2 regions of the Cognatiyoonia sp. IB215182 genome follow, and region 2 is predicted to be linked to the other one. Evidence: riboswitches for the same ligand, from Rfam matches in the RefSeq annotation. Region 2 holds a riboswitch; the other holds the start of a gene.

The links. Region 2 has a riboswitch for cobalamin ahead of cobW (cobalamin biosynthesis protein CobW). Riboswitches for the same ligand answer to the same signal wherever they lie in the genome.
Region 1: another riboswitch for cobalamin. It lies ahead of SLH47_RS09290 (DUF1636 domain-containing protein); the one in region 2 lies ahead of cobW (cobalamin biosynthesis protein CobW).

What each region holds. Positions count from the first base shown of each region.
Region 1 is NZ_JAXBMB010000004.1:110,432-125,199, reverse strand. It holds gene SLH47_RS09310 (metal ABC transporter permease) at 1-573, shown strand, start outside; gene SLH47_RS09305 (iron ABC transporter permease) at 578-1,630, opposite strand; gene SLH47_RS09300 (ABC transporter substrate-binding protein) at 1,636-2,571, opposite strand; gene SLH47_RS09295 (ABC transporter ATP-binding protein) at 2,568-3,368, opposite strand; gene SLH47_RS09290 (DUF1636 domain-containing protein) at 3,365-3,760, opposite strand; cobalamin riboswitch at 3,883-4,098, opposite strand; gene SLH47_RS09285 (DUF1513 domain-containing protein) at 4,172-5,245, opposite strand; gene SLH47_RS09280 (imelysin family protein) at 5,248-6,231, opposite strand; gene SLH47_RS09275 (di-heme oxidoredictase family protein) at 6,228-7,739, opposite strand; gene SLH47_RS09270 (hypothetical protein) at 7,842-8,270, shown strand; gene SLH47_RS09265 (imelysin family protein) at 8,349-9,611, opposite strand; gene SLH47_RS09260 (hypothetical protein) at 9,626-10,093, opposite strand; gene hemP (hemin uptake protein HemP) at 10,102-10,263, opposite strand; gene SLH47_RS09250 (DapH/DapD/GlmU-related protein) at 10,620-11,246, opposite strand; gene phnE (phosphonate ABC transporter, permease protein PhnE) at 11,243-12,094, opposite strand; gene phnE (phosphonate ABC transporter, permease protein PhnE) at 12,091-13,032, opposite strand; gene phnD (phosphate/phosphite/phosphonate ABC transporter substrate-binding protein) at 13,091-14,002, opposite strand; gene phnC (phosphonate ABC transporter ATP-binding protein) at 14,030-14,768, opposite strand, start outside.
Region 2 is NZ_JAXBMB010000002.1:464,678-479,445, reverse strand. It holds gene cobN (cobaltochelatase subunit CobN) at 1-3,150, opposite strand, end outside; gene SLH47_RS06075 (GNAT family N-acetyltransferase) at 3,187-3,636, opposite strand; gene cobW (cobalamin biosynthesis protein CobW) at 3,633-4,697, opposite strand; cobalamin riboswitch at 4,902-5,120, opposite strand; gene smc (chromosome segregation protein SMC) at 5,355-8,810, shown strand; gene SLH47_RS06060 (hypothetical protein) at 8,878-9,303, shown strand; gene SLH47_RS06055 (hypothetical protein) at 9,356-9,730, shown strand; gene SLH47_RS06050 (lytic murein transglycosylase) at 9,735-10,898, opposite strand; gene SLH47_RS06045 (polysaccharide lyase) at 11,104-12,348, shown strand; gene cbiB (adenosylcobinamide-phosphate synthase CbiB) at 12,367-13,266, opposite strand; gene SLH47_RS06035 (threonine-phosphate decarboxylase) at 13,263-14,198, opposite strand; gene SLH47_RS06030 (DUF1636 domain-containing protein) at 14,195-14,569, opposite strand.

The DNA.
Region 1 (14,768 bases), on a different contig from region 2:
TCCGGGCGCGGCTATGCGATGGACACGCTGCTAGGTGTGCTCGCCCATTCCGCGCTGGCATTCGGGCTTGTCGCGGTGTCGTTCCTGTCGGGCATTCGGCTTGACCTGATGGCCTACCTGTTTGGCGACCTTCTGGCGGTATCCCGCATGGATCTTTTGGTGATCTGGGGCGGAGCCGCGATGGTCGTGGGGCTCATCGCGTGGCGGTGGTCCGCGCTTTTGGCCGCAACGTTGAACGAGGAACTCGCCTATGCCAGCGGCCTTGATCCCAAGCGCGAGCAGCTGATCCTGACCCTGTCGCTGGCCATCACGGTTGCTGTGGCGATCAAGGTTGTCGGTGTCCTGTTGATTGCCGCGCTTCTGATCATCCCCGCCGCCGCCGCGCGCGGTCTGGCCCGCACCCCTGAGGCGATGGCCTTGATCGCGGCGGCAATTGGCGCGGGATCGGCGGTTACCGGATTGCGGGCAGCTTATGTCTTTGACACGCCCGCCGGGCCCTCCATCGTTTGTGTGGCCGCTGTTGTCTTTGCCATCTTCAGCACGCTCGGTTGGCGCGGGCAAAGCCAGCGGTAGCGGCTCAACCGCGCCTGCGCCCCAGAAGCCAGACAAAGAACAGACCGCCAATAAGCCCTGTGACGATGCCAATCGGCATATCCTCTGGCGCCATGATAGTGCGCGCCGCGATATCCGCCCAAAGCAGGAAGATCGCGCCCACAAGTGCCGAACTGGGCAGGACCCGTAGGTAATCGCCCCCCACAAGCATGCGCACGATATGCGGCACCATCAGCCCGACAAAACCGATGATGCCCGAAAACGCAACCATAACCCCGGTGATCAGCGCGCCGACAACGAAGACAGCAAGACGAAAGCGCGCGACGGGAATACCCAGGGTCGCCGCACTCTCATCGCCGATGGTCATTGCATTCAATGCGCTGGCCTGCGCGATCAGCCATGCACCGCAAACAGCCAAGATCACCAGCGGATAGATCAACTGCCCCCATTGGGCGAGGCCGAGGCCACCCAGCATCCAGAACACAACCGTATGGGTCGCGCGCGGATCGCCGAGGAAGATCAGCACATTTGCCCCGGCCATGATGATGAACGACACCGCGACGCCTGCCAGCACCAGCCGGTCGGCGCTTGTCGCATCGGCAAAGCGGGACACGCCCAGTACTATGGCCGTTGCGCCGAGTGCGCCGAGAAAGGCCAGCAGCGGTACGGTCAAAAGGCCAATGAACAAGCCGGTATGCAAAAGCGCCAGAATGGCCCCGAACGCGCCGCCTGACGAGATGCCGAGCAGATGCGGGTCGGCCAGCGGGTTCCGCGTCACCGCCTGCAGGCTGGCACCCACCATGGCGAGGCCCGCGCCCACCATCATGGCCAAAAGCGCGCGTGGAAAACGGATCTCCCACACGATCGCCTCGCGGCCCTGCGACCATGTTTGTTCGACAAGGCCCGGTGAGAGTTTGTTGGCAAAGACACCCCAGACCGTGCCGAGCGGAACCGGTACAGCCCCAACCGAAATCGCAAGGGAGAGCGAGGCCAGAAGCACCGCAACCCCGCCGCAGACGAACACCGTCGTCCGGTTCAAGCGATGTGATTGCGGGTGCGCGTCGATGACCACGCTCATGCCCTCTATTCGCCCCAGAAGGCGTTCGCGAGTGTCTTGATTGCGCGGATATTGCGCGGGCCTGGTGTGGCCTCGACATATTCCAGCGTCACGAACCGGTCGTTCTTCACCGCATCAATGTCAGCGAAGGCCGGGTTCGACATCATGAAGTCGCGCTTTTCCTCGGCAGTGACCTCACCGTAATTCACGATGACGACGACTTCGGGGTTCCGCTCAACCACCGCTTCCCATGTGACGGTGGCCCAGCTTTTCTCAAAATCATCCATGATGTTGGTGCCACCCGCCGCCTCGATCAGCGCGGTCGGCATAGCGTAGCGCCCGGCGGTAAACGGCGTGTCCTCGCCGCTGTCATAGACAAAGACGCGCAGCGGCTCGCCCGTTTCAAGCGTTTCGGTGAAGGCGGCAAGATCGGCACGGTATCCATCGACCAGCTCCGTCGCCGCATCCTCAACATCGAAGATGCGGCCAAGGTTCATCAGGTCGGCATACATGTCTTCGATGCTGGCCTTTTCCTTGTCCATGATATGGGTGCAGGATTCAGTGAGTTCGTAGACCTGGATGCCAAATGGCTCCAGCGTTTCGGGCGTCACTTCGCCGCCAACTTTCATGCCGTAATTCCACCCGGCAAAGAAAAAATCGGCATCGGCGCCCACAAGCACTTCTTTCGACGGATAACGCGCGGACAGTTCGGGCAGTTCATCGATACCGAAACGCATCTCTTCATCCAGCGTCTTCCAGCCCGAAATGCCGGTATAGCCCACCATGTTGTCGGCGAGGCCGAGGACCAGCATCATCTCGGTCAGGTTGACGTCGTTTGAGATGGCGCGTTCAGGCGGCGCATCGAAGGTGACGGTGCGGTTGCAGCTTTGCACCGCCACTTCGGCCTGCGCAAAGCCCCCGATCAGGGCGAGTGTTGTCGCGCCGTAGATTGCATTCTTCATGATATCGTTTCCTCGGTCTGAAGATGAAAGGTCAGGTGATTAGTGTTGCTGGGCGCGAGATGTTCGCGCCGCGCTTGCACATGGAAGGCGTTTGAGACGGCTGCTTCGGACAGCACCTCATCAGGTGCGCCAAACCCAACGGGCCGCCCGTTCTGCAAAAGCAGGATGTGATCACAGATATCGGCAGCGAGATTGAGATCATGCAGAGAGATCACGATCGTCAGCGGCAGGTGCCGGATCAGGTCCAGCACCTCAAGCTGATGGCGGATGTCCAGGTGATTGGTCGGCTCATCGAGGATTAAGAGGCGCGGTTGCTGCGCCAAGGCACGAGCCACCATGACCCGCTGACGCTCACCCCCCGATAGCGTGCCAAGGTGGCGATGTGCCAATCCCCGCAGGCCAAGCTGACCCAACGCGCTGTCGATGATTTCCGCATCATGCGCACCGGCACTGCCGCCAAAGCCACGCCGGTGCGGGGTGCGCCCTAAAGTGACGATTTCGCGGACCGTCAGGGCGAAATCGCTGGGCTGTTCCTGCAAAACGGCGGCTATCCGTTGCGCGGCTTCCTTGGCGCTAAGCGTCCAGATATCGGCGCCATCGACCTGCATCGTTCCAGTGCGCGGCCGGTGAAAACGATAGAGCAGGCGCAGGAGCGTGGTTTTGCCCGCCCCGTTCGGCCCCACGATGCCCAGCACGCCACCAGCGGGTAGATCAAAGCTGGTCGCATGCAGGATCGGCGGCGCCCCCCGCCCCGGCGACCACGAAAGGTCGTGCACGGAAAGGTGGGCAGCAGTCACGACGCCAGCACCTCGCTTTCCTGAATCGCCACAATCGCGGCAGGCACGCGCGCGAGGGTCGAATTGCGCAGCTTGCCGGGCCTGTCCACGGACGAACACCAGCCGTCATGCAGATAGGCATATTGCCGGGCGAAGGCGACGAGATCGTCGATATCCGCATCAGGGTCGATATCACCGAAAAGATACGTGGCCTTGCGCGTGCCGTGATAAGCCACAGTGCAGGGGCGGTCACATCCGGCCATGCACGCGACGCCTGAGATCTCAAAGTCTTCGGTGACAGCGTCGCCCGCCGCCGCCATGGCCTTGCGCAGGCGATCGATCAGTTCATAGCCCGGGCGACATTCCGTGCCCTTGTGCCGGCAAGATGTGCAGATTGTAATACGATGTTCCATAAGGCCCTCCGCCTTGGGCGAGGGCAAGGAATACAGAACCATGTTGCCGCGGGTAGTCGGACCGCTTTGCCATCATATGCTCCAGACCAGGCACCCCGCCTGATGGGTGTTGACATGCCAGCGCGTTTTGCACCGGTGATGGCAGGTCTCCTGACTTGCGGGTCAATGCTTGCCCCAACCTTCCCGAACCTTTGGTCCAGTGGTGTTTTGGGGTCGCTCACCGCTCACAGTTGCGGGGGCAGTCACGGATTTGGTGCCTTATGGCTACGCCGCACCGTGTTCCCTTTTCATCTTGTCAGCAGCTTTGGCGTCCAAGAACCATCGCTGGCAGTGAAATGAAAGTTGCAGGCGGGGTCAATAGGCATTCGTTATGATTGCCGCACCCAGGCCAGCGGCGCAGGCCTTGCGGGCCTAGGCGGCCAGCCGCACAAGGTGATTGTCCCATTGCAACCCACGCATCTGGCGCGTGACCTTTGCATTACCGCGCAAATGGACCAGCGCGCCGGTCCCGGATGAGATAAGCGTGCCGCCCATTGCCGGTGCCGCGCCGCTCGCATCGCTGAGGTCGAGCATCCCCGACAGTGCGCGATTGTTCAGATCGTAGGTCTGGACAACGCCGCCCCTTGGCGACGTGACAACGATTTCATCCTCATTATCAGAGAATGCGATGCTGCCAACATAACCCTGCATCTGTTGCAGTGCCTCGTCTGTTGCTGACAGCAATTCCATAGGCGCGCCAGTGCGATGGACACCGACCAGCGGCGGCGCGGCCCCATCGCCCTGCCATTGCATCCCGAACGCCACTTGACCATCGCGCGCCACAGCAAGGTGCCGGATTGAGTTCTTATGCAAATCCGTTGGCAGCTCCGCCGTGTCCGTCACATATCCATCTGAAAGATAGGCAAGATTGGGCTGCATCGTGGGGATGTTGAGCTTTGTGCGGCCGCTGTCGGGATGCGTATCGATACCGCCATTGGCGATGACCAGCGTATCGCTGCCGGGCAACCGCTTGATATCATGGGGACCAACACCTCCGCTGCTGAATTCATCCACACGCGCATAGCCCCGGCTCGCGGCCCAAAGGCCGATGCGCCCCACCCCCGCCTCATAATCATTCTCAGTGGTGTAAAGCCATCTGCCATCAGCGCTGAACACGCCGTGTCCGTAGAAATGACGACCATGTGGTGCGTCAAGGATCGCCTTGATGCGACCTGTCATGCAATCCAGAACAATGGCGAAAGTGCCGGGGCGACGGGCAAAGGCCACCGCCTCTGGCTTCTGAGGGTGGGCTGCGGCGGCATGGCCGCGCGCGGGCATCGGGACTTCAAAGACGATTTCGCGATTGGCGGCAATCCCGCAGAGAACAAATCGACCGTCCCCGCGTGCGGCGGCGGCTAGAAAGGCAGGTGCACCCGCGTCAGCCCAACTGGCGCGCGGGGCCAGCCCCGTCGCCAGAAGCGCCGCCAATATCTGCCGTCGATCCATTATCAATCCCCGTCCAGCGCGTTGAACCCCGTAGAAACACCCAGTGTTGGGCCGATATCCTGCAATACTATTGTGCGGATTTCCTCAATTTTCTGTTGAATTATCTCTATCTCAAGGCGGTTTTGTGGCGTTGCCACACCGGCAAAGGCAGGATCATCAAGTTCCTGCAGGCGCGCCAACGCCACATCAAAAGCGGCGAGCAACGCTTCATCTTCGCCAGACAACAATGCGCCGAGATCACGCAAGGACGTCAATGAAAGCGTCACGTGGCGCGCTGACCGGCCTGCGCGCCAGGCCTCGGCGCGTTGTGGCCTTGGCGCGTCGAATGTGCCCAAAGGACGGCCCAGCCTGCTTTCGGATGTGAATTGCAGTCCGGTGTTAAGCGCCTTGAAAAGCTCCTGCAAAACCTCGCGATCATCTTGGTATATGTCAGATGGATTGGTCATTTGGGCGGCATAGTCGGCCACCCATCCGTCATGAATTGCAGCCGTCGTTGCCGCGATGTCGCCGGCAATCGTCTGGACCAATTGGCAACGATAGGTCGGATTGCCCGGAGCACTGATCGTTTCGTCAAACAGCACAAACTCCATGGCGTAAAAGCCGCGCGAGGCGACCGACATCTCGGCATAAGCGGCGACACTTTCGGCAATCGGGTCTTCGTCGCGGATCAACGCCGCAAGGCTGCGCGGTGTAGCGCCGCGGCTGTCTGGCCAAAACGCCAGGGCAAAGGCGCGATCATCGACTTCGCTGGGGCCGAAACGCAGATGGCTTACCATTATCCAGGCATCGAACGCCGCATGATAGGCGTCTCGCAGGGACATTGATGTCACCGAACAATCCGCCTGCGCCGCGTCCGAAAGTGCCGCGCCAGTTTCGGCAAGTGCCGCCATGCCCGGCAGTATGTGGTCATTGACGATATCCTCGGTTTGCGCCGTCGCCATGCAAGTGGTGCCGAGGATTGCAAGAACGCTTAGGATGGGTTTCATAAGCTTTCCAGAAATGTGATGAGCGCATCGCGGTCCACTTTCGGCATGGCAATCACCGCGTCACGCTGCGCTTGTGCTTCGCCGCCATGCCACAAGACCGCTTCGAGCAATGAGCGTGCGCGCCCGTCATGCAGGAAATAGCTGTGCCCGCTGACCTGCTGCGTCAATCCGATCCCCCAAAGGGGGGCCGTTCGCCATTCGCGACCATTCGCGCGCGCCTCTGGCCGGTGATCGGCTAACCCTTCACCCATGTCATGCAACAGCATGTCAGAATACGGCCAGATCAGTTGAAGACTTTGTTCGGGCTGATCTTCCAATCGATGTGTCACGAAACTCGGTGTGTGGCAGGCCGTGCACCCGTTGTCGTAAAAGACCTGTTTGCCGCGCAAGACCTCAGGGGAATTTGCATCGCGGCGCGCAGGCACGGCCAGGTTGCGACTATAGAACGTCACCAGATCAAGGATTTCGTCATCAACCTCAAAGACCCGCTCATCCCCGTCGCCATGCGGCGCGTCTTGGCAGCTTGTCTGTGCCTCGGTGCACTCGCCAGCGCCGTTGGGGAAGAGCGGCGAGGAGATACCGATATCGCCTGCAAAAGCTGCGGCAGATTGCTGACGGATGGTGGGATTGCCAGCCTTGTGTCCGAAGCGACCCAACATGGGGCGGTCAAACTCATGGGACCAAACGATGTTCGGGCGGCCAGAGATACCATCGCCATTTTCGTCGTCCGGATCGGCATTGGCCAGGATATCGGCTGCCGGAACAGCTTCAAGCAGGCCAAGCCCGATCATCTGATTGGCAACGCGCGGGCTTAACATCGCGTCGGGGTGCAAAGGGCCATAGCCAAGACCTGCAGCACGGTAGGTCGGGTGGCGAAGACTGACCGTCTCGCCATCTGAAAGCGCGATCACCTCTTCTTCATACGTGACCTCCAACTCATACTCTGCGGCATGGCCGGGAAGCGCAAAGTCTTGCAATTGATTGCCGTAAACCGGATCGGGCAGCGTGGCGATGTATCCTTCGATATTGGCGATCTTGTCGTCGTAACCGCCAGAGATCGAGATACGCAGAAACATGGACACAGAGCTATCTTCACGCGATTCCGGCGGATGCCCCCGCCCATCTTTGATATGGCAACGTTGACAAGACCGCGCATTGAAAAGAGGGCCCAGACCATCTGATGCAAGCGTTGAAGCAGGTGCCGAAACCCAGATTTTGCGAAACAGCCCGTTACCGACCTTGAAGGTCAGTTCGTCCTCGAATTGCATGTTGCCGGATGCCTGCGAAAACGCGTCAGCCGTGCGGCTTGCGCGCACCGTTGCGGCGCCAGCCGACAACTCTTCAAAGCGCGCAACGCCGGAGAAGTCCGTGGTAGGCTCAGTCACCTCCGCGATGCGTGCGCTCTCCGCTTCCGTGCGCGGGATCACATTGAGATGCACATCATCCAAGATGTCAGCCCAGACCGCAGAAGACACCAGGACCAGACCGAAAAACGGCATTTTTACCATAGTTTTTCTCATGCATCTTTCATTTCGTGTTAAATCCTATAATTACAGTCAGGAAAGAAACGGCGAGTCCCCTTTCGCTGTGATCAATGTGAGAATTGCGACATGGCCTCATTGGCTTTGCCCAAAGACCAGCCGCTTGATCGGCACCCGGATCCCACCATCCCATCTGGTTGGCGCGAACCGCTGAACGTCCTGCGTGTGATTGCGCTTGATTGCCGCTCTGCGGCGCAAGCGGATCTCTTTGAAGCCTGCGCTGTCTTGTCCAACAAGAAAAGCACCGCCCGCGATGCCCATGCGCGGGTCCTGTTCAAATGCATGCGCCAGGCGATTTCGCGGCGCCCCGTCTTCTATCGCCCCGGTGTTGAAGAGGTTTCGTTCGACGAAGCATGGTTGATGCGTGCGATTACAGCCGTGGATGCAGGCGACTTGGACAGCCTGACTTTTCTGATCCGCTCTCGTGTGCCAAAGCCGCATCAACGCCATATCGGGTTCCTGATCCAGGGCGTTGCAGAACAGCTGTCGCGCACATGATCATCTGCGGCCGGTGACGTCCATATCATGCTCTGCAAGGCACAAGGCGTGCCCGACAGAGGTAATTTTGCGTCACGCCTATTGGAAAACCGCATCAGGGTTGTCCAGACTGTCTGATCCTTCAATCGATATTTGAGCCACGCCCAACGTGGTGACGACCCGCTCAATCGAACGGGTTTGATCGATGAAGCCGTTGACGCCGCCCATGATCAACTCTTCGCCACCAGCATTGCCGCGCGCCAGCATCTCATCATAGGCAAAGCCAGCCTCTGCCGCGGCCTTGATCCGGCCAAGTGCCATGATCGTGTTTGAAAGTTTGGATCGCATTTCTGTATCCAATTCCGCATCACGTTCGACAACCAAGTCGGACAGGGATGGGCCGGAAACGCGCGTACCATCAATCCGCACATATTCGCCCAGATAGACGTTCTGGACGCCAATGCCGTTATAGAAATGATCGTTATGGGTGTTGTCGGCGAAACAGGAATGCTCCTCCTCCGGGTCGTTCAACATCAGGCCGAGGCGCATGCGCTCGCCCGCGGTTTCGCCATAGGAAAGTGAGCCCATGCCAGTCAGCATCGCCGCGATCCCGGCGTCTTCATCGGCCATGAGGGCAGCGCGCGCATCGCCTTCAGCGCCCCATTGCGCGGTCATCCATGCCAGATCCTCGACCAGCAGGTCAGTCGCCGCCACCAGATAGGTCGCACGCCGGTCACAATTGCCACCGGTGCAGGCATCTCCCTGCGCATAGTCGGCCCAGGGCCGGTTACCAGCGCCATCGCCGTGACCATTCAAATCCTGGCCCCATAGCAAGAACTCGATGGCGTGATATCCGGTGGCGACATTCGCCTCCACACCATCCGCTTCATGCAACGTCTCTTGCAGCAAGGTCGGGGTAATCGCGGCAGCATCGACCTCTTCTCCGGAGAGCGTGAATGTGGGGTTGGCAATGACATTCAGCGTCGCAAAGCCGTTCTCATCCGAAGGCCCGCCGTAGGAGGCGTCAACATAGTCAATCAACCCTTCGTCGAGCGGCCAGGCATTCACTCTCCCCTCCCAATCGTCAACGATCGCATTGCCGAACCTGAAGACCTCCGATTGCTGATAAGGGACCCGCGCCGCTAGCCAGGCCGCCCTTGCTGCCTGCATGTTCTCGGCAGATGGGGCGGTGACCAATGCATTCACAGCCGATTGCAGGACTTGTGCAGTGACCAGACTATCGCCGTATTTGGCGGCGGCGATGTCGGCATATGTCGTCAGCACATCAACCTTTTCCGCCGCAAATCCTGGCATCGCGACGGCTAAGCCTAGCGCCGTTGACGTAGTCAAATGGAGTTTCATTTCAGGTTCCCTGCTTAGTGGAGTGTCGTGTGAAGAGGTCGGGATTCTGGCATCTCTGGCCGTGCGGCGAAATCTATCCGCTTCAGCGCAAGACCAAAGTCAGTTGCCAAGGACGTGAGTACCGGGGCCATATCTGTGCGCACAAGTAGGGTCGCCATGAGCAGCGCATCCTCTCTGGCACCATCTGCCGCTGTTGCGATGAAATTCGCAAAGCAGGCCTCGTCCGAGCCAACGCATTTGCATTGTGGGGCATGTCGGATCAGTGGCCTGCGCCCATGTGCCGCGCAGATGCCGAACAGGGCTTCAAATGCTTGCAGCGCCCGGCGCCCCCTTGCTGTGCCCAGCGCGCTTGCAAGCGCGTTCCAGACTTGGCTTTGCTGATCGGGTCCGCCACACCACAGGCGCAGGTACGTCACTGCCGCAGCCGAGATCGGGCATAGATCGCGCATCATCCCGACCGGAGTACCGCCACGGATTTGCATGTGGACGCTCATTTGGTGAGGATCAGTTTTCCAGCACGGGTAATGCGCAAAACGTAGGTTTGATCGCCAAGCACAATCTGCGCACGATCCCCATTCTTGGTCAGATCTTCTGCGTTATATGTTGGCAATTCAGGCGGCGTGAATCTGGTGGTCTGAACAACAGCATGCATAGTCATCTTGATGCTCCTTGACGTGCGGTGCAGTGGTCCAGCACCCACTCCAATTGCAAACCGGCGCGACCGCCATCGCCTTGCAAGACAGCAATAATCTCTGATTTGCTTGGCAATGTCGGCGCATCAACTTGCGCTGCGGGACTTGGATATTCGGGTGTCTGTCGCATCGGGAGAGTCCTTTCTATCTGACGATGATCGGGCTTCCCCGGAAGGCGAGCGGGGTGGCTAGACGCTTGAGGCAATCCTGAGTGATTTAATCAGATATGTCAATCCGACAAATTTAGTCGGATTACGGGGCGCACCATTTTGGCTCCGCATACCCGCCAGCCAAACCTCGCCCTCAGATCTTCGTGTCAGCGATACTTCTCAATGAACGCATCAATGCTCAGCGACCTGACATCTGGCAGGGCTGATTTGTACTTTTCGCGGGGCCAATCCCACAACGCGATGCGCCGTAGGGCATTGGCTTGGTCTTCCGAGAACCGCCGTTTGATGAAGCGGGCGGGCACACCGCCAACGACCGTGTAGGGTGCGACGTCTTTCGTTAAGACAGCGCCCGCGCCGATCACTGCACCATCACCCACCGTCACACCGGCAGTGATCGTGACGCCGTGGCCGATCCACACATCGTGTCCAATCGTGACCCAATCATCCTTACGCCATTGAAAGAAGTCGTGGTCATCCTCGCCCAGCCCATAGGCCTCGGCCCGGTAGACCGAATGATGCTGGGTGGCGCGCCATGTGGGGTGGTTGCCTGGGTTGATGCGCGCAGAATTGGCGATGGAACAGAACTTGCCGATGGTGGTCCAGACTACGTGGCAATGCTGCGTGATGTAGGAATAGTCTCCCATCTGGACTTCCTTCATCATCGTGCCCTTGCCGACTTCGGTCCAGACGCCGAGTTCACAGTCAGTGACGGTGGCTTCGGGGTGGATGGTCGGTGCTTCGCTCAGATGCTTCTTGGAGCCTGCGCCGCTCATTTCGCTAGGTCCGCCTTGCCGATCAGGCGTTGGCGGATCAGGCCGGACAGCCAGTCGATCAGATAGACCATCGCGATGATCAGGAAGATGATCGACCACGCCTCGCCCCAGCGGTAAGCGGCGATACGGTCGGACAGAAGGAAGCCGATGCCACCCGCGCCCACAATGCCCAGGATCGTGCCGGAACGAACATTGGATTCAAAGTTGTACAGCAGGATCGACAGGATCACCGGGTTGACCTGCGGCATAATCCCAAAGCGGATTTGCTGCAGCCGCGAGCCACCCGAAGCTTTTACACCGTCCACGGGACGTTCTGACGTGTTTTCAATGGCTTCGGAAAAGAGTTTGGCGAAGGTGCCAACCTCGCTCACCGCGATGGCGAGGATGCCTGCAAGGGGGCCAAGACCGAAGGCGCGAATGAAAATCAGCGCAAGGATCAGCGTCTCAAACGCGCGGATGACGTCATAACCGCGCCGCGCCGTCAGCCGCCAGAAGGTGAAGCGGTTGATGTTCTTGGCACCGAGGAATGACACCGGGAATGCAACGACAGCCCCCAGGACAGTACCAAGAAAGGCAATGGCAAGCGTTTCACCGAGCCCGTTCATGATCTCTGAAAACTCTTCCCAAGACGTCCAGATATAGGGCGGGAACATGAAGCTTGCGACTGTGCCCAACCGCTCCAACCCGGTCCAGATACGCTCTGGCGTGAATTCAAACGCCCAAAGGCAATAGCAGAAAAGCCCTACCATAAAGACACGCAGCCCGATCTTGCGCGCCTGCACCGCCGGTGGATCGCGGAATGCTAGCGGCACGCGGGTCTTTGCCGCCTCAATCTGCTCTGGCGTCATGTGCGCATCCCTTCCATGCCGATGATCCGGTGGCGCAGCTTTTCGGAGCCGTAATCGATGATCATCACGGTGACGAAGATGATTACGAAAAGCGCGGACAGATCGGTGTATTCCTGAAAGCTCATCGCGACGCGAAATTCCTGACCCAGACCACCGGCGCCGACATAGCCAATGATGGATGAGGCGCGCACGTTGATCTCGAACCGCAAGAGCGTGTAGCTGATGATGTTGGGCATCACCTGCGGGACCGCGCCATAGCGGATCTGATCAAACCAGGTGCCGCCCGCCGCCTTGACCCCTTCAAGCGGGCCCATATCGATGTTTTCGTTCACTTCGGAGTAAAGCTTGCCCAAAGCGCCGGTCGCGTGCAGCCCGATAGCCAGCACACCAGCCATGGGCCCGACCGAGAAGCAGAAGACAAAGATGATCGCCCAGACAAGCTCTGGCACAGTGCGCGCGATTTCCAGGTAGCGGCGCGTGATCCAGAGCACCCATTTGTTGGGTGCAAGGTTGCGGGACGCGGGGAAAGATAGCAGGAACCCGCCGATAACCCCCAGAACGGTCGCCATGTAGGCGATCAGGATCGTTTCAAAAAGGAGTTCCAGCCAGGTCCGCCAGCGCCAGAACCACTCGGCCAAATCGGTGCCAAGGGTCTCCCAGCGCAGGACCGGGATCATTTGCGAGATGAACTCGCCAAGTCGCGGAATGCCTGCCGCGATAACCCAACGCCATTCGCGCGAGCCATCGGGCATGGTCACTTGGGTGACCCGAAAGAAGTCGCCAAGCCACGAGGTGACCATGAAGACGATGAAAAAGATCACCGATCCGATTAGCCATGCGCGGCGCGACGATTTGCGGGCTTCCGCAAATTCTGCCTCAAACGCGTCAATCTGCGGGTTGCTTTGGCCCGCAAAGGCGGGATCAGTGATGGCTGTCATCGGGAACCTCTGGAAACGTCAGGGCAGACCGGCTGGCCTGCCCCTCAAACCGTATTGATCAGCCGCTGCGGCGCTGGTCCCGAATCCATTCGCGCATATCAACGATCCACTGATAGCGTTCGTGGTTCACGCGCTGAAACCCGACTTCGGGGTTCTCGTTATCTGCGGTCCACGAGGAATAGATCTTGTAGCCTTCGGGGTCCGCCGTCGGGAAGGCCTGAATGGCCGTCGTGACGTCTTCGATCAGCTCTTCCGGCAGGTTGGAGCGGAACGTCCATGGTCCAGACGTAATCTCTGGGCTTTCCCAGATCGTGCAGATCTCACCGGCGGTGATCATGCCCTTGTCTTCCATGCGCGTGTAGACAGAGCTTTGCGGGTTATCCATCCAGGTGGCAGCCGTATCGAATGTGCCGTTATAGACACCCTGCACGCCGGCCTCGTGGCTACCCGAGAAGGTGACGGTGCCGAAAAACTCTTCGGGGATGATTTCTTCAACGTTGATCATGTTGAAGTAAGGCACGGCGTAGCCAGAGGTGGAGTCCGGGTCGGCAAAGGCATGCACTTTGCCTTCAGCGTCGGCGAGGCTTTCGATACCGCTGTCGCAACGCGCCACAACGATTGAATAATATCCGGTCGACCCATCCTGGTTCAGCGTGGTCAGTGTGGGGATCACGCCGCCATTCGTCGCAGTGTAGGCAGCCGCATAGGAGGACGACCCGAAACGACCGATTTCGATCTGGTCAGCGGCCATGGCCTGGATCACGCCGTCATAGTTGCCAGCGGTAAAGATCTCGACCTCGACGCCAAGCTCCGCTTCAAGGAACGCGCGCAGCGGTTCGTTCCGCATCAGGCGGTCCTTTTCATTCTCGCCCGACAGGATGCCAAATTTCAGAACGGCATAATCCTCTTTCCACGCCAGTGCCGGCGTGGCAACAAGTGCGCAAAGCGCGGTTGTGGTTAGAAAACGCATCATTGATCTCCCTAATTTGCGTTTGCGTCAGGCCATTTCCCGCACGGCGGTGGAGGTGACGGCCTCATTAAATTGCTGCAGGCCCTGCAGCCCGTAGATGTCGCGGACCACGCCATCGGTCAGTTGTGCGGCGGTGCCATCAAAGAAGATGCGACCCTGGCGCATCGCGATGATCCGGTCGCAATAGGCGCGCGCGGTGTCGAGCGTGTGGAGGTTGACCAGAACGGTGATCCCGTCCTCTTCGTTGATCTGTTTCAGACCATCCATCACGAGGGTGGCGTTGGCAGGATCGAGCGAGGCTATTGGTTCATCCGCCAACATGATTTTCGGCTGTTGCACCAAGGCCTTGGCAATCGCGACCCGCTGTTGCTGTCCGCCTGATAAAGTGCCTGCGCGTTGCAGCGCCTGCGGCACCAGATCGAGCCGGTCGAGGGCGGCGATCGCCATCGCCCGCTCTTCATCGGTAAACCGCATCGCCATTGACGACAGAAACCCATGCTCGGCCAAACGCCCGATCAGCACGTTGGTCAGCACATCCAGCCGCTCAACCAGATTGAACTGCTGAAAGATCATCGCGCAATCGCGCCGCCAGGCCCGCAGGGCCTTGCCTTTCAGCGCCGTGATCTCGGACCCCTGAAACGAAATCGACCCCGAAGAGGGGTCGATGAGGCGATTGATCAGGCGGAGCATTGTTGACTTGCCAGCCCCCGAACGTCCGATGACGCCCACAAACTGTCCTGGTGCAATGTCGAGCGAAACGTTGTCG
Region 2 (14,768 bases):
CTCCATGGCTTTCCGGGCCTTCCGGCCCTCGGCGCCAGCGCCGTAGGCGTAGCTGCCCCATTCCAGATAGGCTTCGGCAAAATCCGTTTTGTCCGACCAGAGGCGTTCGTCGATGAGAGCTTGCAGGCCTGCACCGTATGCGCCGGGTTTGGAGCCGAAGACGCGGGTTTGGTCTTCCCCCGCCTTGGTGCGGGCCGCGGCTGGGTTGAGGTCTGTGGGTTCATCAAGGGCCTGGACAGCGCGGGCGGCGCTATCGACCAATGCGATGAGTTGCGGGAAGGCATCACGAAAGAAGCCGGAGATACGCAGAGTGACGTCCACACGGGGGCGGCCAAGCACGGATTGGGGCAAGATGTCGAAACCGGTGACGCGGCGATTGGCACTGTCCCATGTGGGCTTCACGCCCATCAGGGCCAGCGCCTGCGCGATGTCGTCGCCGCCGGTGCGCATGTTGGCGGTACCCCATGCAGTGATCAGCATTGTACGCGGCCAGTCGCCATGATCCTGAAGGTGCTTGTCGATCAGGAGGTTGGCCGATTTCCATCCCAGAGCCCAAGCGGTTGGGGTGGGGACGGCCCGGCTGTCGACAGAGTAGAAGTTGCGCCCAGTGGGGAGAACATCAAGGCGTCCTCGGGTCGGGGCACCAGACGGGCCCGGGCCGACGAAGTGCCCTGCAAGGGCGGTAAGGAGGGCCGCCCCCTCGGACCTGCCGCTGGCTTTGATTGTAAGGAGGATGTTTTCCCGGATTTCGGTCAGGACGGCCTGTGACGCTCGTGGGGTGAACCCCACATCGCCCCACCCGCCGTCCCGCAGGAGCTTTTGACTGAGATTTTCGAGACGCTCCACTGTGTCGCCGTTTGTCCGCCAGACCGTGCCATCAGCCAGTGTGTCTGGCTTCTTTGCTGCCGGTGCCGCCATGTCGCAATCAAGCGGGTCGATGGAGAGGTCCAGATCCTCAGCGAGCGCCCGGAGCAGCGAAGCATTCGCCCCCTTGCCGTCGCTACGTGGCACACGTGCGAGGGCAATGGCGAGGTCGCGTTCCTGTTGGCCCACTGGCGATTGTCCGAAAACATGCAGTCCGTCGCGGATTTGCGCCTCTTTGAGTTCGCAAAGGTACGCGTCGAGTTTGCCAAGATCGCTGTCATTGTCGCCGGTGAAGCCTGCGTCCTTAGAAAGGCCCGTGACCTCTGACAGCGAGAGGATTTCCTTTCGCAGATGGCCGATCCGCCGCGGGTCGACTCCCGCGGCCTCGTAGTATTCGTCCACCAGCGCTTCGAGGTCGCGGAGCGGCCCGTAGCTTTCGGCGCGGGTGAGCGGCGGGGTCAGGTGGTCAATGATGACCGCGCTTGTGCGCCTTTTGGCCTGCGTACCCTCACCGGGGTCATTGACGATGAACGGGTAGATATGGGGTGTGGGGCCGAATACGGCTTCGGGCCAGCAGGTCTCGGACAGGGCGACCGCCTTGCCGGGTAGCCATTCAAGATTGCCGTGCTTGCCCATATGCACGATGGCGTCCGCACCCCAATGATGCCGCAGCCAGAAATAGAAGGCGAGGTAGTTGTGCGGCGGGACGAGGTCGGGCGAGTGATAGGTGTCGGTCGGGTCGATATTGTAGCCGCGCGCCGGTTGCAGGCCGACGACCGCATTGCCGAAGCGATGGATTGAAAGGGCGAAGCCGTCATCAGTGAGAAAGGGATCAGCGTCCGGCTGGCCCCAGCGGGTGGTGATCTGTTCCTTGACGTCCCAAGGCAGCGCCTCGAAATGCGCTCTGTAGGTGTCGAGGGGCAACACCTCGCCGCCTTCCTTCTCGGCCCGGTCGGTCAGCCAATTGGTCGGGCCGTCCATGATTTTGTGCATCAGCGCGGCGCTATCGGGCGGCGGGTTGACGGCATAGCCTTCCGCTTGAAGCAGGTTCAGTACGTGCAAGGTGGCTGCAGGCGTATCAAGGCCGACGCCGTTGGCGAGCCGTCCATCCTTATTGGGGTAATTGGCGAGGATCAGAGCGACCTTTTTGCCGGCTGGAGCGGTGCGGCGCAGCGCCGCCCAGTTTTTCGTTAGTTGGCTGACGAAATCGATTCGGTCGCCCCGCGCCTGATAGGTGGCGATGGGGCATTCGGTGGCCTCATCAAAGAACGCCTCGCTCTTGAAGCTGATCGCGCGTGACAGGATGCGCCCGTCAACCTCGGGCAGGGCCACGTTCATTGCGATGTCACGGGCGGTGAGGCCCTGTTGCCCCTCGGCCCATGTGGCCTCGGCAGCGCCCGACAGGATCACCTGGAAGATCGGCGCGTGATTGGCGATGAGCGGGTTTTCCGGGCTGTCATCGCCATCATGCGGCGAGCCGACGGCAAATGCAGTGCAATTCAAGATCACGTCAGGTGGAGCTGCGTCAAACAGGGTTTTGAGCGTCGCAGTGCTGACGGGGTCCTTGAGGCTGGCGACGAAGATGGGGAGCGGGTTAAGACCTGCGCGGCTGAGGCTGCGGGTGAGCTTGTTGATCGGGTTGAGACCGCCGCCCTGAACGAGGGCACGATAGAAGATGATGGGGATGATGGGCGCGCCTTCGATCCAACCTGCCTTGGCCGCATCGAGATCGGCTATGCCCGCGCCGGGCCAATAGATGCCCGCGCGGAGGAGTGGTGCGGGCGCGCTGGGCCTTTCGCCACCCTGCAGCATGGCCTGGGCATAGCGCAGCAGGTTGGTGCTGTTCTGCGGGCCGCCTTCGATGAGATAGGACCAGAGCGTATCGTAGTCCTCTGGCGTGACCGTGGAAAGCTCGCGCAATTCCGGGTCCGGTTTGTCATCGCCGGGCAGGGCGGCGAAGGGAACACCCGCTTCGTGCAGCCGCGCCGCGTATTGGGTCAGCCCGTATTTCCAGTAGCCCGCGCCACCCAGAATGCGGGCGATCACGAGGCGGGACTTCGTGGCGCAATTGTCCAGATGCAGATCGACCGACATCGGGTGGGTCAGGTGCATCATATTGGCGAGACGCAGGGTGGGCGGATTGTGCATCTCGGCCCGCGCGTCCGAAAGGGCGGCGAGTTCTGTATCCGCTGCCGAAATGATGACGACATCTGCGGGTGTCTGGTTCAGATCAACCGGTTCGGTGCCGTCAGCGATGGCGCCAGGGGTGGCGGCGAGCAGGTGCATGTCAGGTTGAGTGTCCGGGCCTGCGTCTTGGTTGGGTCACAGCGCCTTCTCCATGAAGACGGAGCGGGTTGCCGTCATGTACGGACCGAAGGCTTCGCAGGTCTTGTATCCATTGCGCACATAGAGTTTCAGCGCGGCGACCAGCGCATCTCCGGTTTCCAGTTTCAGGACGGACAGGTTGTCTTCGCGGGCCTGATCCTCGATCTGACGCAGGATAGCGTCGGCGACGCCCTTGCCGCGCGCCTCTTCGGCGACGAACATGGATTTGATCTCGCCGTAGTCATCGCAGTTTTTCAATGCTCCAGTGCCGACGACCTCATCGCCTTCGCGGGCGGTGAAAAAGTGAATGTCGGGTGCAGCGAGTGCGTCGAAATCGAGGAAAAAGTTCTCTTCCGGTGGAAAGAGCGAACGCATCAGCGCGTGGCTTTGTTCGAGCAAAGCCTTGGCGCCGGGATGGTGCGGGTCATTCCGTTCGACGATAATCATGCGGTCAGTGCTGCGCTGATGGCGGCCTGGTCGAGCCCCGTTTCACCGATCACGACCAGCCTTGTGTCGCGTGGGGCGTCACCAAAGGGCTGGTCGAAATAGGTGTCTACGCGCGGGCCCACGGCCTGTAGTGTCAGCCGCATCGGCTTGCCTACGACGGCGACAAAGCCTTTCAGTCGCAGGATACCATGCGCGCGGATCGTGTCGGCCACTTGCGCGGCGAAGGCGGCGGCATCAGTGACTTCGCCACGGGTGACGATGAAGCTTTCGAACTCATCATGGCCGTGCTCGTGTTCATGATCGTGATGGTGGTCATCGTCATCGTGGTGGTGATGATGGTGGTGGATTTCGTGACGGCTTTCGAGGTCAGCCTCGGCCCCGATGCCCTGACCGAGTAGCACATCGACGGGAAGTGCGCCCATCGCCGCTTTGACCACTTGTACGCCCTGACGAGACTCGGTCTTCAGGCGAGTTGTCAGCGCCACAGCCTCATCTTCGTTCAGAAGGTCGGTCTTGTTCACGACGATCATGTCGGCGCAGGCGACCTGATCTTCGAACAGCTCTGACAGCGGCGTTTCGTGATCAAGGTTCTCGTCCTGCGCGCGCTGGGCATCGACGGCATCGACGTTATGGGCGAACTGCCCATCATGGACGGCCCGGCCATCGACAACGGTCACGACACCATCGACAGTCACTTTGGTCGAGATGCCGGGCCAGTTGAACGCGCGGATCAGCGGTTGCGGCAGGGCGAGGCCGGAGGTTTCGATGACGATATGATCCGGCTTGTCATCGCGGCTGAGTAGCTGCTCCATCGTCGGGATGAAGTCATCGGCCACGGTGCAGCAGATGCAGCCATTGGACAGCTCGACGATATCATCCTCGGTGCAGGTTCCCTCACCACAGCCTTTCAGGATATCGCCATCGACGCCGAGATCGCCGAATTCGTTGATGATGAGCGCGATCTTCTTGCCCTCGGCATTTTGCAGCATATGGCGGATCAAAGTGGTCTTTCCGGCGCCAAGAAAGCCGGTAACAACGGTAGCAGGGATTTTTGCGGGCATGGTGTGTCCTATCGCGTTTGATCAGATGTCATGCGGTCACGCCGCATGGTTTGGGGACTAAGCGGTCGTGGTGCGCCTGATATCCGGTGAAGACACCGCCTGAGCGCGGTAAGCAGCCGGGCTTGCCGGTTTAAACGTGATGCGATGAACGGCACCTGATGCGATAGACATGTTGATCCTCCTTTACCGTCATCCCCGACGGCAGGTTGCGTTACTTTGTACGGCTGGTCTCCTGGCTTGCGGGTCTTGGCGTTTTGCGGCCTTCCCGGGGATTGCCCCAGTGGCATTGTCGCAAACGCTCTCCGCATACAGTCGCGGGGGCGGCTGTGGCTTGAGGTCTCTGAGGTAGATCGACCCGTCCACATTCCCATTTCATCCCCTAATGCTGGGCATCGACGGGGAACCATACGCGTTATGTGTGCGCCTTTGGAGGCAGAAGGGTCAAGGTGGAAAGCGACGGTCGCAGGGTCAGGACCGGCGCTTATGGTGCGGTTGGATGCCTCCGGCGGGGATATTTGGGGCCAAAAGAGGAGGTTTACCCCAATATCTTGTGGATAAGTGGCCGGTTTTGGCCTTATCTAGCGCACCCGCGTTGACTCGCGCCGTGGCGAGGGGACAAGATTTGTCAACTTGAGGGAATCAAGAGCAGGACATCGCGTGCGGTTTAGCAAGCTCCGACTGAATGGCTTTAAAAGCTTTGTCGATCCAACCGATCTTATCATCGCCGACGGTCTGACAGGTGTGGTCGGGCCGAATGGTTGCGGCAAATCGAACCTCTTGGAGGCTTTGCGCTGGGTCATGGGTGAAAACCGCCCCAAGGCCATGCGCGGGGGCGGGATGGAGGATGTGATCTTCGCCGGCGCCTCCACCCGGCCTGCCCGGAACTTTGCCGAAGTGTCGCTGATCATCGACAATGGGGAACGGTTGGCCCCGGCGGCCTTCAACGACAGCGATAATCTGGAGATCATTCGGCGGATCACGCGCGATGCGGGCTCGGCCTATAAAGTGGGTGCGAAGGATGTGCGGGCGCGGGATGTGCAGATGCTGTTTGCCGATGCCTCCACCGGGGCGCATTCGCCAGCACTTGTCCGGCAGGGGCAGATCGCGGAACTGATCAACGCGAAACCCAAGTCGCGCCGCCGTATTCTGGAAGAAGCGGCGGGGATTTCGGGCCTCTATCAGCGGCGTCATGAGGCTGAATTGAAACTGAAAGGGGCTGAGACGAACCTCACCCGTGTTGATGACGTGATTGAGCAACTGGCCTCACAGCTTGCGCAACTCGCCCGACAGGCCAAGCAGGCCGCGCGCTATCGCGAGATCGGTGAGAAGTTGCGCAAGGCGGAGGGCATGTTGCTCTACCGTCGCTGGAAAGAGGCTGACGAGGCGCTCTTGGCCGCGTCCGAACAGTTGCGCGAGCGGACAACCGCGGCAGCGCAGGCCGAAAAGGCGGCGCGCGAGGCCGGGAAAGCGCGGCAGGGGGCGGAAGATGCGCTGCCACCCTTGCGCGAAGAAGAGGCGATTGCAGCGGCGGTTCTGCAGCGCCTGCAGGTGCAGCGGGATACGCTGAAGGATCAGGAACAGCGTGCGCTTGATATGATCGAGACGCTGCGCGCGCGCATCGATCAGCTGGGCCGCGATATGGAGCGTGAGGCCGGGCTGAACAAGGATGCGGGCGAGACGATTGAACGGCTCGAATGGGAAGCGCGCGAAATCGCGAAGGCCGGAGAGGGGCATGACAAGCGGCTGGATGCAGCACAGGTGGCGGCGCGGGAAGCGGCTGGTGTCTTGCAGGAACGTGAGGCCGATACCGCGCGGATGACAGAGGATGTGGCGCGGCTTGCGGCGCGGCATCAATCCGCGCAGCGCTTGCTGGATGACAATCGCACGACGCTGGAAAAAAGCGAAGCTGAGGCCGCGCGTGCCAAGGCAGCCATGGATGAGGCGCGCGCGAACCTGACGAAGGCCGAAGCCGATTTTGCGAGTGCCGGTGAGGCCGAAAAGGCCGCGATCGCGGCCGCTGAGGCCGCCGATACGGCTCTGGTAGCGGCTGAAGCGGCGCGCGCAGAAACCCAATCGCGCGAAAGCGAGGCGCGGGCTTTGCGGTCGGAGGCGGAAGGCGAGGCAAACGCGCTGCGGGCGGAGGTGGCCGCATTGGCCAAGCTAGTGGAGCGTGACACGGCTGAAGGCGGACAGGTGCTGGACCTTCTGCGCGTCGAAGGCGGCTACGAAAAGGCGCTGGGCGCGGCTTTGGCGGATGATTTGCGTGCACCCGCTGTGGGGTCTGACGCCAAGTCGGGCTGGGCTTTGCTGCCGGGCTATACCGCGCCTCAGACATTGCCCGATGGCGTGAAGGCACTGACCAATTATGTGACGGTGCCGGAAGTCTTGGTGCGGCGGATGTCGCAGGTCGGGCTGGTAGATCAGGCCGATGGGCCGCGCTTGCAGGCCGATCTGAAACCGGGGCAGCGGCTGGTGTCGGTTGAGGGCGATTTGTGGCGCTGGGACGGTTTCCGCGCGGGTGCCGAAGATGCGCCGTCCACGGCTGCGTTGCGGTTGCAACAGCTGAACCGGCTCACCGAACTCAAGCGCGATCTTGAAGAGGCCAATGCGACGGCACAGGGTGCAGCCCAAGCGCATGAGGCGCTGACCGTCTTGCTGAAAGAGCAAACCGAAGCTGACCATAGCGCGCGGAAAGCGCGCCGCGACGCCGATCAGGCGGTGACCGATGCCAACCGCGCTGCAAGCCGTGCTGAGGCGGAACGGAACCTGAGCGAAGGTAAGCTGGAGAGCCTGGGGCTTGCGGTGAAGCGCCACGAAGAGGAGGCGATGGCTGCCCGCAAGGCGCTGGCGAGCGCCGAAAAGGCGGCATCCGATTTGGGTGACCTTGATGCGGCGCGGGCGGCGGTCGAGGATGTCAAAATGACGGTCGAGGCGGCCCGGATCACGATGATGTCCCGCCGCACGGCCTTTGACGAGGTGCGCCGCGAAGGTGAACAGCGGCTGAAGCGCTCGCAGGAGATCACAAAAGAAATCTCGGGCTGGAAGCACCGGTTGGAAACGGCGAGCAAACGTACGGCGGAACTGGCTGAACGCAAGGAGGCGTCCGAAGCGGAATTGGCCGAGGCCACTGCGGCACCGGAAGTGATTGCCGCTAAGCGGGCAGAACTTGCTGATGCGATTGATGAGGCGGAAGCGCGACGGAAAGCCTCTGCCGATAAGCTGGCCGAAGCCGAGACTGTGCTGCGGGATGCAGGCCATGCGGAACGTGAGGCAGAGCGCGTTGCCTCGGAAGCGCGTGAGGCGCGTGCCCGTGCCGAAGCGCGAAGCGATGCTGCCCGCGAGACAGTCGCCTACGCCGCCGAGCGGATCATGGAGGCGCAGGAGGTCACGCCGGACAAACTTCTCGAAAGCCTGGCCGTCGATGTGGAACAGATGCCTGCCGCAGAGAAAATCGAAGGTGAAGTCAATGCGCTAAAGCGGCAGCGCGACAGTCTGGGTGCGGTTAACCTGCGAGCCGAGGAGGACGCCAAGGAGGTGCAGGTCGAGCATGATGCGCTGGTCTCCGAGAAGGCGGATCTGGAGGCGGCGATTGCGGCACTCCGGTCTGGTATCGCGAGCCTGAACAAGGAAGGGCGCGAGCGGCTTTTGACGGCTTTCGAGCAGGTGAATGACAATTTCGGATTGCTGTTTACGCATTTGTTCGGTGGCGGTGAGGCCAAGCTGGTGCTGGTGGAATCCGATGATCCGCTTGAGGCTGGGCTGGAGATCATGTGCCAGCCGCCCGGCAAGAAGCTGAGTACCCTGTCGCTCTTGTCAGGTGGGGAACAGACGCTGACGGCGCTGGCGCTGATCTTTGCTGTGTTCCTGGCGAATCCCGCCCCGATCTGTGTGCTGGATGAGGTCGATGCGCCCCTTGATGATGCCAATGTGACGCGTTTCTGTGACCTGCTGGATGAGATGACACGGCGGACCGATACGCGGTTTTTGATCATCACACACCATGCAGTGACGATGAGCCGGATGGACCGGCTTTTTGGCGTGACCATGGGCGAACAGGGTGTGTCGCAATTGGTGTCAGTGGATCTGAAGCGGGCCGAAGCGCTGGTTGCATGATGCCAGGCGGCGCTGTTGCTGACGCAACGCGCCCCGCCCGCCATCCCGTGGACGCGGTTCGGCAGACGTGGCATGCACGGATATGGGCACGGATGACAGGATATCGATAAGCGGCCATTGGACCGGGCGCTACGAATATGGTTTGGGCGCGGAGCCTGTTCCGTTTGAAGCGGTGATTGCAGAAGCGGCAGGGCAGCTTTTGGGTGACATAACCGAACCCAATACATTTCATCGTGATATGGGGGCCGAATTGACCGCGACGTTGATGGGTCAGCGGACGGGCCATGATGTGTATTTTCGCAAGACTTATGACGGTTTCGATCAGGGCGATGATCCTGTTTATGAGGGGCAATTGAACAGCGCTATGACCCGGATTTTGGGGAGGTGGCGGTTTCCGAAAAGCCCCGCATTGTCAGGTCGCTTTATGATGGTCCGTGCGGTTGACATAAGTTCCCGCAAAGAAACGGCTGTCGAGGCCGAGGCATTACATTAACGACACCAATTCGTGAGTTGGCGCAGGGGGCAATTTGGATAGGATCGGTCGCATGAAGTTTCTATGCTCCATGTTTCTTAGCCTCGTTGTCACAGCCAGCACAGGCTTTTCGCAATCCTTTGAAACGCGTCCTTCGGACAAGGCCCTTGATGCGCAGGCGCTCTCGGCCCTGATCCTGGGGCGCGAGCTGGAGTTTTTTGATGGCGGCAAGTCGCGCTATTCCCCGGGTGGGAGCTATAGCTGGACCTATTCGGCAGAGAATGGCGGCGGAAGCTGGTTCGGCACCCACATCATTGACGCTGATGGCACGGTTTGCATTGATTTTCGGACCTTGCGCAGCCGCTGTGACAGGTTTGTGCAGGCGGGTGACAGACTGATCCTGCTGACCGAAGACGGCCAACGCTATCCGGTTCGGGAAATTCGTTGAGTGATTATAACCGGTTGAGCAGATCAATCGTGGGCCAGGCATCCGCCGGCAGGCCAAGCCTCACTTGTTCTGCTTGCACTGCCGCACGTGTCTTGGCGCCAAGAATACCGTCAATCCCGCCCACATCATGCCCACGCGCCGCCAGCTTTTGCTGCAATTGCTGCATTTGCGGGCCACTGAGTGGTGGCGTGGGATTACCAGCGTCGTAGACCGCCGCACCGCCTAGCCGGGTGGCGAAATAGGCGGCGGTGGTTACGTAGACAAAGCTCTTGTTCCAGTCGAAATAGACCTCAAAATTCGGATAGGTGATAAAGGCAGGTCCGTCGCGTCCCATCGGCAAAAGGATCGATGCGGGCAGATTGGCCGGGCCGAGACGCCCCTGGCGTGCGGTCACGCCGCGTGCGGCCCAATCCCGCACGCTCAGCTTGTTGTTCAGGCCGGTCAGCGACCAATCAAGATCTGCTGGCACGATGACTTCCTGGAGCCACGGTTCATTGGCGCGCCAGCCAAGGGATGACAGCACATTGGCACCCGTCATCAGCGCATCGGGGGCGGAGTTCTTCAAATCGACGATCCCGTCGCCATCGCCATCCATGCCCTGCCGCACAATCTCGCGCGGGAGCTTTTGCAATTGCCCGATTTCACCCGCCCAGGCGCCTGTTGTCCGCGCAGGGTCCATGCCGCCGCGGCGATAAAGCTCAATCGCGGCAATCAGTTGGGGGCGGAAAAGCTCTGGCCGACGACAATCATGGGCCAGCGTCAACAAAGCGTCGCGTGTGTTGAACGACCCCTGAACCTGGCCGTAATCGGTCTCAAACGCCCAGAAGGCCAGCAACACGCCGCGCGGAATACCGAAACGTTGTTCGATGGCGTTGAAGGTCCGGTCGTAACGGTCGCCATAAACCCGGCCATTGTTGATCCGGTTTTGTGAAATGAGCGCGCGCGAGAAGCTGATGAAATCCTTTTGAAAGACGCCTTGGGCCCTGTCTGCGCGCAAAACAGACTGGTCAATGCGCGCGCCCTGAAAGAACTGGTCAATTGTTGCGGCGGGCAGACCCGCGCTTTGTGCCTCGGCCTTCACACCGGCGATAAAGGCATTGACGTCACCACCGCAGGTCTGGGCGGTTGCTGTGCTGGCAAGAAGAGTGAAGGCAAGGGCAAGACGCATCAGAAAGCTCCGGCAAAATGTCAAGGGGACCGTAGCAAGCGTTTGCCGCAGCGCAAGGTCCGAACGTTAGGTCAATGGGCGGGTCTTTGCAGGCAAGCCGCCAAAATTCGCTGAACGCTCCACTCACGACAGGAAGTGTTTTGAGTTTGCGCGACCATGCTTGTAGCCGGGCGATGAGGGGGGTGCAGCAACGAGCGGAGCGAATATGGAAGACTATCAAAGTTCAGACGGAAGCGTGACGACGGGCCCGATCACGCGTGGTTTTGAGAATCACGACGATGGCGCGGCCTATGACCTTGATCTGCAAGAACAGGATTGGGCAGTGGATTTTGGCCGCAAGACCGGCCAAAACGCCGAAATCAGCGGCGAATACGCCGTCTCTGGCAATCAGTCGCTGAAAGTGACCTATCAGGATGACCAAAAGGATGCGGCTGCCTCATCCTGGGTCTTACCCGAGGAAGACACATATTACCTGTCCTATTGGGTGATGTTCGAAGAGGATTTCGACTTTGACGGCGATGACCATTCGGGCGGCAAGCTTCCCGGCCTCGCCTCCGAGGGGCTGGCCAGCGGTGGTCGGGACGTCACCGGAGATAATGGCTTTACCGCGCGCTACATGTGGCGCGAGGATGGTGCGGCAGAGCTTTACCTATATCACATGGATCAACCTGGCCGTTATGGCGAAAGCTTTGAGTTTGAGGATGCGGATGGCGAACCGATCAAGTTTCAGCCCGGTGAGTGGCACCAACTGACCCAGAAGGTCACCATCAATGACGGCAATCGGGCAAATGGTGAAATCACAGTCTGGATGGATGGTGAAGAGGTGCTGGACCTCGACGGTCTCCGTTTTGTCACCGACGGTTCAGGCATCGACCGGCTTTACTTCAGCAGCTTCTTTGGCGGCAATGACGATGGTTGGCTGCCAGAGAGGGATGTGAGCGCCTATTTCGACGATTTCATCATTTCAACCGACCCAGCTGATGTGGGTCTGGGCAATGGTGATGCGAGCACCCTAGAAGTTGTCGAGACGGCAGATGCGAGGTCGCCAGCAGCGCTTGATGCGGCACCTGTTTTGGCGCCGGCCAGCCCGGTGGCAACCCCCTCAACGCCGGTCCCATCTGCGGAACCGGCGCCAATCAGACCGCAAATGGCCATGGAGGACCCTGATGTTTCCTTTGATATCGTCAAAAGCTGGGACGATGGCTTTAAGGGGAAGATCGTAATCACCAATGACACGGATGCGGTTATCGATGACTGGGTCCTTGCGCTTGAGATGGACGGGTTTGAGGTGACGAAGCTTTGGCGCGGCGAAATGGACATTGATGATGGTGAGGTCGTTATCACCGGGCAAGGGCGCAGTGCTGAAATCGGTGTGGGCGAGACGGTTGAAATCGGTTTTCTGGCCGACGGGGCCTTGGGCATGCCGGAGTGGAGCTTCGATCTGGGGTAACGCTTTCGGTGGTGTCCGTCAGATCAGGATGGTGGCCAGGACCGACAGCACCAGTGTCAGCGCCCATGTCCGCCACAGCACCCGCACGGTCTGATCGATATCGTCCGGCCCCAGATCGTGGCGGCCCGCTGCGTTGACAAACGGATAATCGCGCAGCGCGCCCTCATAGCTGCGCGGCCCGCTGAGCGCGATGTCCAGGCCATGGGCCATCGCGGCCTCTGGCCAACCTGCATTGGGGGAACGGTGCAGCGGCGCCTCTTGCATGATCGGTGCCGGATTGGGCCGGGATGCAACCGCCCAGATCAACGCCGCCGTCAGCCGGGCGGGGATCAGGTTCAGCAGGTCGTCAAATCGGGCCGCGGCCCAGCCAAATTCAGCATGGCGCGGCGTGCGATAGCCGATCATGCTGTCGGCGGTATTCGTGACCTTGTAGATCAACAAGCCCGGCAGACCTGCGACCGCAAACCAGAAAAGCGGTGCGATCACCCCGTCGGAGAGGTTTTCGGCCGCACTTTCGATGGCAGATCGCGTGACGGCAGCGGTATCCATGTCCTGCGTATCGCGTCCGACAATCATGGCGACACTGCGCCGTCCGTCCCCCAGGGAAAGTCGCAAAGCGTCGCCGACGGCCTGCACGTGATCGACAAGGGATCTTTGCGCAAGCAGGATCGCTAGGATGACGACATCCACCACCTTCCCAGGGATCAGTTGCAGCAGCCAGCCGATAACACCCGCCAGAATGCATAACTCGATGAGGGTCATGGTGCCCATCAGCCGCCGACGTGGCCCGGTGTTGAACGATCTGTCGCACCAGCCGATCAGGCGCCCCATCGCCACGGCGGGATGGGGGATGCGCGACCAAAGCCAACGCGGCTCTCCCAACAGCGCATCAAGCAGCATGCCCAGGATCAGAGTCAAAACGCGGCTTCAAGTTCTGGCCAACGTTCTGGCGCAGGCAAGCCCAGCCGCAGCCAGTCATCAGCATAAGGAAAGACGCGCGACCAGATATGCCTGCGCGCCAGATGGGTTTGTGCCGCTTTTGCGTCCTGAACCTTGTAGAGGCGAAAGAGCGTTGTGCCCCCCACCACTTCCGCGCCGGTGCCTTTTAGCAGCGCGTCAAGGCGTGCGGCGTCCTGATCGAGGCGCGCACGTGTCTCATCCGCCCATTGCGGGTCGGCCAATGCTTCCGCCCCGATGGCCAATGCTGGCCCCGAGACCTGCCACGGACCAAGCAGCTCGCCAAGGCGTGCAATGATATCCGGGTCGCCAACGGCAAATCCAAGGCGTAGCCCGGCCATGCCCCAGAACTTGCCAAAACTCTTCAGAATGATTGTCCCCGGCTTTTCGGCACGACTCATAAGTGAAGCGTTAGGCGCAACATCGCAGAAGCTTTCATCGACAATTGTGATGGCCGCATCTAGTTCGGTTGTGGTCCAGCGCCGCCCGTCGGGGTTGTTGGGGTGCACCGCGACAAGGACATCGCCGGGCTCTGACGTTAGTGTCCATCCCGCAGCGCGGAATGCCGCACCATGTTCGTTATAGGTCGGGCCGGGGATGCAAACGGTGCCCTGTAACAAGACGTGCGGCAGGGCCGCAATGATCGCGGACGCACCCGGTGCAGCGATGATCGCCGCGTTCTTTGGCACATTCCAGAAGCTGCGCGCGCGGGCATAAAGCTGGTCGAACGCGGCTTGATCAGGCAGCGCCCGCCATGCGTCCTGCGGCAGTTTTGGCATCGGATAAGGCACCGGGTTGATCCCCGTCGACAAATCCAACCATCCCTCTCGCGTGCCACCAAAGGTCGCAATGGCTGCATCAATACCGCCGCCGTGATCACGCGACGTGATCATTCATCCTCCGGCAAGGGCGGGTGCCGTGTCACGAAATGGCCTTTGATCGCCTGCGGCCATTCGCGGTAAGGCACCTGCCCGGTCTCTGATCCCGCATGCGCCATTGCATAGGCGACAATGCCAGAGGCTGAATCTGCATCAGGCACAAACGCCCCAAGCGTGTAGCTCAGTTTACCTTGTCCCTGTATCGTCACATTGCAGGCGTTTTTGCAGCCCATCAAACAGGACACGCGTCTGGTCTTCACACCCGATAGCCCGGTCGCCGCTGCCTCGATCAGATCCGCAAGCGACTCACCATCGGTTTGGGTCATCTCACCCTCTTCCCAGCCCTCGCGTTTGCAGGTGTCACAAGTCGTTATCCAGGTAGTCATGCGTTCAATTTCTGCTCGTGTTTTCATTTTTTGGCGGCGGATTCTTGCCGTTCACGTCAACTTTAGCTTTGGTGAGTGTCTTTTGGTACAGGGTGACGTGTGCGTTAACACTTCGTTAGTAATTTGGACAGATTTGTGTTTGCACGAGGTTAATTTACCATTTGTTCACGCCTAGTTAATAAAGTGTGGATCAGCGAGG